3 regions of the Spirillospora sp. NPDC048911 genome follow, and region 2 is predicted to be linked to each of the others. Evidence: predicted binding sites of a transcription regulator. Region 2 holds the regulator's gene; each other region holds the start of a gene.
The links. The regulator HrcA, encoded in region 2, represses chaperone genes, less so after heat shock. The targets are predictions, from matches to a motif close to TTGGCACTCTCNNNNNGAGAGTGCCAA.
Positions count from the first base shown of each region.

Region 1 (3,274 bases), on a different contig from region 2:
GCTTGGCGAGGCGCTCCTGGAGCTTCTCGCGGTCGTAGTCGGAGTCGGTGTTGTCGATCTCGGTGCGGATCTGGTTGACCCGGCCCGCGATCTCGTTGGCGTCACCGGCGCCGTCCACGATGGTGGTCTCGTCCTTGGAGACGACGACCTTCCGGGCGCGGCCCAGCATGTCGAGCGTGGTGCCCTCCAGCTTGAGGCCGACGTCCTCGCTGATGACCTGGCCGCCGGTCAGCGTGGCGATGTCGCCCAGCATGGCCTTGCGGCGGTCACCGAAGCCCGGGGCCTTGACGGCCACGGACTTGAAGATGCCACGGATCTTGTTGACGACGAGCGTGGCCAGGGCCTCGCCCTCGACGTCCTCAGCGATGATCAGCAGCGGCTTGCCGGACTGCATGACGCCCTCGAGCACGGGCAGCAGGTCCTTGTTGGCCGACGCCTTGCCCTGAACGATCAGGATGTACGGGTCCTCGAGGACCGCTTCCATCCGCTCGGGGTCGGTCACGAAGTAAGGCGAGATGTAGCCCTTGTCGAAGCGCATGCCCTCGGTGAGCTCGAGTTCGAGCCCGAAGGTGTTGCTCTCCTCGACGGTGATGACGCCTTCCTTGCCGACCTTGTCCATCGCCTCGGCGATCATCTCGCCGATCTGCGCGTCGCCGGCGGAGATGGAGGCCGTGGAAGCGATCTGCTCCTTGGTCTCCACGTCCTTGGCGAGCTTGGACAGCTCCTCGCTCACGCGCTCCACCGCGGCCTCGATGCCCCGCTTGAGGGACATCGGGTTGGCGCCGGCGGCCACGTTGCGCAGGCCCTCACGGACCAGCGCCTGAGCAAGGACGGTCGCCGTCGTCGTGCCGTCACCGGCGACGTCGTCGGTCTTCTTCGCGACCTCCTTGACCAGCTCGGCCCCGATCTTCTCCCACGGGTCCTCGAGCTCGATCTCCTTGGCGATCGACACACCGTCGTTGGTGATCGTGGGAGCGCCCCACTTCTTCTCCAGAACGACGTTGCGGCCCTTCGGCCCAAGGGTGACCTTTACGGCATCAGCGAGCTGGTTCATGCCGCGCTCAAGGCCGCGGCGGGCCTCCTCGTCGAACGCGATCATCTTTGCAGCCATAGGCTCCAGTCCTCCCGGAACAAGGTGGCTATGACGGATCGAGCCGACGCCCGCGACGGACGGCCCCACCTCGAACGGCTTCCATTCCGCCGCCGAGAACAAGGCCTCATCGCCCCGACCCAGACTGTGGGATTGTCACTCTCCACAGGTGAGTGCCAACCGTTTGTTTAGCACTCTACCCTGCCGAGTGCAAGCCTCGAACATCCCCACCAAGGTCAGGCCGATCTACCTGCCCGGAACCGGCCTCACCTGGGACAAAGACCACGAAATCCTGATAAGACCGGCCCTGCTGACCGCCGCTGTAAGCCACCGTAATCCGTCGTTCACGGAACGCTCGCGGAACAGACCCCTCCTGGCCAGGCGACCAAGTACCCACACCGCCACCAGCGCGCGTCGCCCTGGTGCGGCTGGTCACGGGGTCCGCCAAGTGCGGCTGGTCACTCCGGTGGGTGCGGCTGGTCACGGGGTCCGTGCTGCCGACCGGACGGCGGTCACGTCCAGCCATAAGTCTCCGGTCGACGAGCGAACTCGCCCCTCTGGGCGCCTTCGGCATTGGCAGAGCCGCCACCGCTCAGGCCAGCGGTGAAGCCGATCTGAAGCTGCCGAGGGCTTCACTGGTGCCGCTTGCAATCAGCACCCTGGGAGGGTCCACGCATGCGCACGTTCAAGACCATCGCCGTTACTGGAAGCCTGGCCGCGCTCACGCTCGGCGTCGCCGCCGTCCCCGCACAAGCCGTGACCGTGGCCAATGCCAGCAACCAGCAGATCGCACCGCGAACCTCGGCCGACTGCATCTACTACCTCAATCGCGCCGGTTTTCCCACCACCGTCGAGAGAGTCAGAGGATGCAATCTCGGCGGAGCCGGTTTTGTTGGTGCCTGCCGGAGCTGGCTTACGGCCAACGCGGGAGTAGACGCCTACAACGCCCGGAATGCGTGCGCCCTCGCAGACTCCTGACAGCACGCCCCAAGGCCGGGCACTACGCGAGGCCATGGCGGGACGGACGGCCCTGGTTGTGCAGGACGGGGTCGTCCGTTCGCAGGTCAGGGCTGTCTACTCGTCGTCTCACTCCGCCCCTGCCCTCTTCGTCGCACCGCCGACGGCCAGAACCAGTCTCAGCCTCGCCGCCGAGGTTCGCTTCCCATGGTTCGGAGGGTTAGGTCAATCTGGTCAGCGGGGAACAGAAAAGCGGCCATGCCGGACTTCGTATGGGCATGGCATCAAATGGCTGCGTCAGACGGCTCTCACGCCGTCCGCCTGCGGGCCTCTGTCGCTCTGCGTTATCTCGAACTCGACTCGCTGACCCTGTTCGAGGCTGCGGTAGCCGTCCATCTGGATCGCCGAGTAGTGCACGAACACATCCCGGCCGCCGTCGACCGCGATGAAGCCGTACCCCTTGTCGGCGTTGAACCACTTGACTGTGCCCTGAGCCATACCGAAACCCTGCCGCTCGTCCGTGACCCCCGGCCACGGTCAACGCTTGCGGGTCTCGCCCCTTCTACCGCGAGACCCGTCGACCAGCGCCCGGGTCTCCATGACCTCAAGGGCCGCGGCGGGGTCGACCCGGCGTGATCGGGGTCGACCATATAGGTGACCCGATGCCGGTGACAGCCCTTACGACCGAAGTCTTGACGGCCGGTAATGGTCACCATCGGAGGCCCGTACGAGAGGCAGCACTTCCTCCTCGAGACGCCGGGACAAACGGAGCCCGTAACGCGTCTCCAAACGGTCCCGCGCCCGCAGATATCGAGCCGCTGCCTCCTCGAGTGAACGGGGAATGACAGCGATGCCGAGTGGTTCCAGAAGGTGCCGGCTCATCTTGAGGAGTTCGCCTCGTACCCGATCGGCCATACCGTGGCGCCGCTTGCTGACCAGCCACAACGACCAGTCCCAGAAATGCGCGTCGACCGCGGCGAGAGTGTCGGGCCCGACCCGCCACGGCGGATTCCAGCTGCGCGGAACGTCCGGGAAGATCAGGTCCACCTTGGCCGGTCCGGCGAAGATGAGCAGATAGCTCTCGTAGTCGCCGAGCGGATCCCACTGCGCGGCGAGCGGCTCGTACGGGGAAACGAGTTTTGGCAGGTCCGAAGCGACCTGACCGAAATCCTCGGCGGCGACGTGGAAATCCCAGTCCGACAACTCGGTCGCACGGCCGCGCGCCCG
Region 1 covers NZ_JBICUD010000015.1:269,984-273,257, reverse strand. Annotated here, with positions in the region: gene groL (chaperonin GroEL) at 1-1,111, opposite strand, end outside; gene ACGFNU_RS47285 (hypothetical protein) at 1,766-2,068, shown strand; gene ACGFNU_RS47280 (cold-shock protein) at 2,345-2,545, opposite strand; gene ACGFNU_RS47275 (hypothetical protein) at 2,726-3,274, opposite strand, start outside.
Region 1: the regulator HrcA is predicted to act here: its motif matches at 1,244-1,270, upstream of groL (chaperonin GroEL).

Region 2 (3,274 bases):
GTCCGGACCCGGCCGTCGCCCGAGCACTCCGGGCACGGCGTGCGGATGACGCTGCCGTAGCCACCGCACTGCGGGCAGGGCCGAGAGGTCATGACCTGGCCCAGGAACGAGCGCTGGACCTGCTGGACCTCGCCACGGCCGTGGCAGGTGTCGCAGGTCTCGGGACGCGTGTCGGGCGCGCATCCGGAGCCGGTGCAGCTCGTGCAGACGACCGCGGTGTCGATCGACAGCTCGCGCGTCGTGCCGAACGCGGTCTCCTGGAGGCTCAGCTCGACGCGCAGGGTCGCGTTGCGGCCGCGCCGGGCGCGGCTGCGCGGCCCCCGGGACGTGGCCGTGCCGAAGAAGGCGTCCATGATGTCGCTGAACGGGAACCCGGCGCCGCCGAACCCGGCCGCGCCCGCGCCGCCGCCCGGGGCGAACGGATCGGCGCCCAGGTCGTACATCTCGCGCTTCTTCGGGTCGGAGAGCACCTCGTAGGCCTGGGTGATCTCCTTGAACTTCTCCTGCGTCTCCGGATCCGGATTGACGTCAGGGTGCAGTTCGCGCGCGAGCCGGCGGTACGCCTTCTTGATCTCGTCCGCGCTCGCGTCGCGGCGGACCCCTAGGGTCGCGTAGTAGTCGTTGGCCACTTACGAACCCGCCAGGATCTGTCCGACGTAGCGTGCCACTGCCCGTACCGCTCCCATCGTGCTGGGGTAGTCCATGCGTGTCGGCCCGAGCACTCCCAGCCGGGCCAGTGTCTGATCGCCGACTCCGTAGTCGGCGGCGACGACGGAGGTGGACCGGAGCCCCTCGTCGGGGTTCTCGGTACCGATGCGCACCGTAAGAGTAGAGGAATCACCGGTTTCCCCGAGCAACCGCATGAGGACCACCTGTTCCTCCAGGGCTTCGAGGACGTCGCGCAGGCTCCGGGAGAAGTCGACGGCGGCCAGGTTGGCGGCCCCCGCGAACACGATCTTTTCGTCGTGCTTCTCGACGAGGGTCTCCAGCAGGACCGACAGGACCGCGGCCGCAACCGGCCGATCGTCGGCAGCGACCTTCTCCGGCAGGTCGGCCACCGCGACCGGGACCTCGCCCAGCCCGCAACCGTCCAGACATGTGTTGAGCAACGCGCGCAGGTGGCCGATCGATTCCTCCGACACCTCGCCGTAGGTGTCGATGACCCGCTGCTCCACCCGGCCGGTGTTGGTGATCAGGACGAGGAGCAGCCGGCGCGAGGCGACCGGCACCAGCTCCACGTGCCGCACCGACGAGCGGGTGAGCGAGGGGTACTGCACGACCGCGACCTGGCGGGTCAGCTGGGCGAGCAGCCGGACGGTGCGGCCGACGACGTCGTCGAGGTCGTACGCGCCGTTGAGGAACGTCTCGATGGCCCGGCGCTCGGCCGACGACAGCGGCTTGACCGTGGACAGCCGGTCGACGAAGAGCCGGTAGCCCTTGTCGGTGGGGATACGGCCCGCGCTGGTGTGCGGCTGGGCGATGTAACCCTGCTCTTCCAGGACGGCCATGTCGTTGCGGATCGTGGCCGAGGACACACCGAGGTTGTGCCGGTCGACCAAGGCTTTGGAGCCGACCGGCTCATTGGTGGAGACATAGTCCTCGACTATGGCGCGCAGGACCTCGAGTTTGCGGTCGTCGAGCACGTGGTCACCTCCTTCGCCCCCGTACTGGCGCTGCCTGCGGGTGCCGCCTGTACTGGCACTCCGTACTTACGAGTGCCAAGTGTACGGCCCGGAAGGGACGATCAGGAGGATGCCCGGAGGGTCTCCGGTCACTAGAGTGCCGATCCGTGCAGAGCAAGGACTACGGTGACGACGTTCTCGCGGGCGACTGGCGACGTCCCCGCAAAGGCCAGATTCCCGAGATCCCGGCCGAAATCGACCTCGTGGTGGAAGATCCCGGCAGCGGCTTCTGCGGCGCCGTGGTCGGCTGCGACAAGTTCGGCGTGACCCTTGAGGACCGGTTCGGCAAGCGGCGGGTCTTCCCGCTGACGAAGGCGGGCTTCCTGATCGACGGCAAGCCGGTGACGCTCGTCCGGCCGACCGGGACCGGCGCCGCGGGGACCGGCGCGGCAGGGACAGGCATGGCCGGGGGCAGGCCAGCGCGGTCGGCCTCAGGGTCGATCGCCGTTCCGGGGCTGCGGGCCAGGGTCGCCAAGGAGAGCCGCATCTACGTGGAGGGCGTGCACGACGCCGAGCTGGTGGAAAAGGTCTGGGGCCATGACCTGCGGGTCGAGGGCATCGTGGTCGAGTACCTGGAGGGCGTCGACGGCCTTCCGGCCATCGTCGACGAGTTCGGCCCCGGCCCCGAGCGCAAGCTCGGCGTCCTCGTCGACCATCTCGTGGCGGGTTCCAAGGAGAGCCGGATCGCCGCGCGGGTCTCGTCCCCGCACGTGCTGGTCACCGGGCATCCGTTCATCGACGTCTGGGAAGCGGTCAAGCCCGCCGCGGTGGGCATTCCCGGGTGGCCACGAGTCCCGCGCGGCGTACCCTGGAAAGAGGGGGTGCTCGCGGCACTGGGCTGGGAGGACAACGTGGGGGCGGCATGGAAGCGGATCCTGCGATCCGTGTCCGACTACACCGACCTGGAACCAGAACTCCTGGGCCGCGTCGAAGAGTTGATCGACTTCGTGACGGTCCCCTGAAACCGATGAAACCGAACATCTGACGCCCCCCGCCGCTGTAAGCCGAACCCATCGAGGAGCAGGCGATGACGTACGGGCCCCCGGAACAACCGGACTACGGACAGAAGCAGCCGGGCTACGGGCAGGACCAACCCGGGTACGGCCAGCAGCAGGGCTATGGCCAGCCCGGCTACGGGCAACAGCAACAGCCCGGCTATGGCCAGCAACAAGGCTACGGGCAGCAGCAGGGCTACGGCCAGTCGCCGAGCTACGAGCAGGTGCCGGGGTACGGGCAGGCGCCCGGCTACGACCAGTCGTACGGCTACGGCGGCCAGGTGCAGCCGTACGGGCAGGGGTACGGCCCGACCTCCGACGACCGGACCTGGGGGCTGCTCTGCCACCTGGGCCAGTTCCTGCTCGGCTTCATCGCGCCGCTGCTGGTCTACCTGATCAAGAAGGACGAGTCGCCGTTCCTGCGCCACCACGGCCAGCAGGGGCTCAACTTCGCGATCACGCAGTTCGTCTACCTGATCATCAACTTCGTGCTGTGCTTCATCCTGATCGGGTTCGTGCTGCTCCTGGCGCAGGCGATCGCTCAGATCGTCTTCCTGATCATGGCGGCGGTCGCGGCCAACCGGGGCGAGTACTACC
Region 2 covers NZ_JBICUD010000002.1:785,818-789,091, reverse strand. Annotated here, with positions in the region: gene dnaJ (molecular chaperone DnaJ) at 1-629, opposite strand, end outside; gene hrcA (heat-inducible transcriptional repressor HrcA) at 630-1,643, opposite strand; gene ACGFNU_RS10865 (DUF3097 domain-containing protein) at 1,790-2,644, shown strand; gene ACGFNU_RS10860 (DUF4870 domain-containing protein) at 2,710-3,274, shown strand, end outside.

Region 3 (3,274 bases), on a different contig from region 2:
GATCAGTTGGCCGTTGATCAGTGGCCGTGCCCGTGGCCGTGGCCGTGACCGCCGCCGGCGGCCTCGTCGGCCTCCTCCGGCTTGTCCACGACCAGCGCCTCGGTGGTGAGCAGCATGCCCGCGATCGACGCGGCGTTGGTGACGGCCGAACGGGTCACCTTCACCGGGTCGATGACGCCCTGGGCGACCAGGTCGCCGTACTCGCCGGTCGCGGCGTTGTAGCCGTGCCCGGCGGGCAGCTCCCGCACCTTGGAGACGACGACGTAGCCCTCCTGGCCGGCGTTCTCGGAGATCCAGCGGGCCGGCTCGACCAGGGCGCGGCGCAGGGCCTCGGCACCGGTGGCCTCGTCGCCGCTGAGGCCGAGGGCGTCGAAGCCCTCCTTGGCCACGTGCACCAGGGCGCTGCCGCCGCCGGACACGATGCCCTCCTCGATCGCCGCGCGGGTCGCCGAGATGGCGTCCTCGAGGCGGTGCTTCTTCTCCTTCAGCTCCACCTCGGTGGCGGCGCCGACGCGCAGCACGCAGACCCCGCCGGCCAGCTTGGCCAGGCGCTCCTGCAGCTTCTCGCGGTCCCAGTCGGAGTCGCTGTTCTCGATCTCGACCTTGATCTGGTTGATCCGGGCGCTGATCTCGTCCTGCGAGCCCTCACCGTCGACGACCGTGGTGGCGTCCTTGGTGACGGTGATCCGGCGGGCCCGGCCGAGGTCGTCCAGGCCGATGCCGTCGAGCTTGAGACCGATGGCCTCGCTGACGACCTGGCCGCCGGTGAGGGTGGCCATGTCGCCGAGCATCGCCTTGCGGCGGTCGCCGAAGCCGGGCGCCTTGACGGCGACCGACGTGAAGGTGCCGCGGATCTTGTTGGCCACGAGCAGCGCCAGGGCCTCGCCCTCGACGTCCTCGGCCACGACCAGCAGCGGCTTCTTGGTCTGGGCGACCTTCTCGGCCAGCGGCAGGAACTCCTGCACGTTGGAGATCTTGCCGTCGACGATCAGCACGTAGGCGTCCTCCAGGACGGCCTCCATGCGCTCGGCGTCGGTCACCATGTGCGGCGACAGGTAGCCCTTGTCGAACTGCAGGCCCTCGGTGAACTCCAGCTCCAGGCCGAAGGTGTGGGCCTCCTCGACGGTGATGACGCCGTCCTTGCCGACCTTCTCGAACGCCTCGGCGATCAGCTCGCCGATCTTGGCGTCCTGCGCGGAGATCGTCGCGACACCGGCGATGTCGCTCTTCTCCTCGATCTCGCGCGCGGACTTGAGGAGCTGGTCGGACACGAACTGCGCCGCCGCGTCCATGCCCCGCTTGAGGCTCAGCGGCGAGGCGCCGGCGGCCACGTTGCGGATGCCCTCGCGCACGAGCGCCTGGGCGAGCACGGTCGCGGTGGTGGTGCCGTCACCGGCGATGTCGTTGGTCTTGGTCGCGACTTCCTTGGCGAGCTGGGCGCCCAGGTTCTCGTAGGGGTCCTCCAGCTCCACCTCGCGGGCGATGGTGACGCCGTCGTTGGTGATGGTCGGCGCGCCGAACTTCTTGTCGATGACCACGTTGCGGCCGCGCGGGCCGATGGTCACCTTGACCGCGTCCGCGAGGGCGTTCACGCCGCGCTCAAGAGCCCGGCGAGCGTCCTCGTCGAATTCCAGAATCTTCGCCATACGGATAACTCCCAAACTCCGTTGTACGGCAGACACGTCATGCGAGCGCCCCGGACCCGCCCCTGTTTCGGGCGGATCCGGGGCGTCGCATCACATCTCGGTGATTACTTCTCGACGATCGCGAGGACGTCGCGAGCCGAGAGCACGAGGTACTCCTCGTTGTTGTACTTGACCTCGGTGCCCCCGTACTTGCTGTAGAGCACGACGTCGCCGACGGACACGTCGAGCGGCACGCGCTCGCCCTTGTCGTCGACGCGTCCCGGGCCCACCGCGAGGACGGTGCCCTCCTGGGGCTTCTCCTTCGCGGTGTCGGGAATGACCAGGCCCGACGCGGTGGTGGTCTCGGCCTCGAGCGGCTGGACCACGATGCGGTCCTCAAGCGGCTTGAGAGCAACCTTGGTGGCGGTCGTCACGATCTGACCTCCCCTTCGTGGTGTCCTCGACCGGCCTCGGCGAGGCCGGTCGCGCATGTGGCAGAAGAGGCGACCCTGGACCGGCCTGTCGTCGCGGGTGCCAGACCGACCTTTGTGTCGCTGTGTGGTTGGCACTCTCACGTGGAGAGTGCCAGTCATGGAGACTATGCAATCGCCGGTAACCCGTCAACACGAACACGGTCAACCCCTGGGGCGTCTTCCGGTGTTCATCGCGGCGCTACCGTCCACCGTATGGACATCGCGGCGTTCTCGAACCTTCTGACCCCGTCCGGCCAGGCGGTTCTGGCGGAGGCGGCGGGCGCGGACCTCAGCGAGAACGGGCTCATCACCACCGCCTCCCGGCTCCGTGAGCACCATCACGCCGACCTCGTCGCCGCCGCCCTCACCCAGGTGCGCCTCCGCGAGCGCGCACGCGCCAAGTTCGGCGAGGACGCCGCCCGGATGTACTTCACCCCGGCGGGGCTGGAGCAGTCCACCCGAGCCTCCGTGGCCGCGTACCGGGCCCGCCGCTTCGCCACATCGGTCTCGTCCGCCTCGACGCTGGAGCTCGGGTGCGGGATCGGCGGCGACCTCATCGCCCGGGCGCGCGCGGGGCTGCGCGGCGTGGGGGTCGAGCTCGATCCGCTGACGGCCGCGGTGGCGCGGGCGAACGTCGCCGCGTTCGGGCTCGGCGAGCTGGCCTCAGTCCGCGAGGGTGACGCCACGCGGGAGGATCCCGGCGGGTACGGGACGGTGTTCGCCGACCCGGGCCGGCGGACGGCGCGCGGGCGGGTCTTCGACCCCAGGTCGTACGAGCCGCCGCTGGACACGGTGCTGGAGCTGGCGGGACAGGTGGGCGGCGCCTGCGTGAAGGTGGCGCCCGGCATCCCGCACGAGGCGGTCCCGGCCGGCGCCGAGGCCGAATGGATCTCGGTCGGCGGTGAGGTCAAGGAGGCCGCGCTGTGGCTCGGTGACCTCGCCGGGGACGTACGCCGCCGGGCCACGCTGATGACAGAGGAAAAACTGATCACAGAGGGGGACCGGGCGTCCGTCGAGACGCTGACGCCCGACCCCGGGCTGGGCGATCCGGCCGTACGCGAGTGGGGGCGCTACCTGTACGAGCCGGACGGGGCCGTCATCCGGGCCCATCTGGTCGCCGAGGTGGCGGCGCGGGTGAACGGCGGGCTCGCCGACCCGCTGATCGCCTACGTGACC
Region 3 covers NZ_JBICUD010000005.1:733,947-737,220, forward strand. Annotated here, with positions in the region: gene groL (chaperonin GroEL) at 18-1,646, opposite strand; gene groES (co-chaperone GroES) at 1,751-2,062, opposite strand; gene ACGFNU_RS26200 (SAM-dependent methyltransferase) at 2,312-3,274, shown strand, end outside.
Region 3: the regulator HrcA is predicted to act here: its motif matches at 2,188-2,214, upstream of groES (co-chaperone GroES).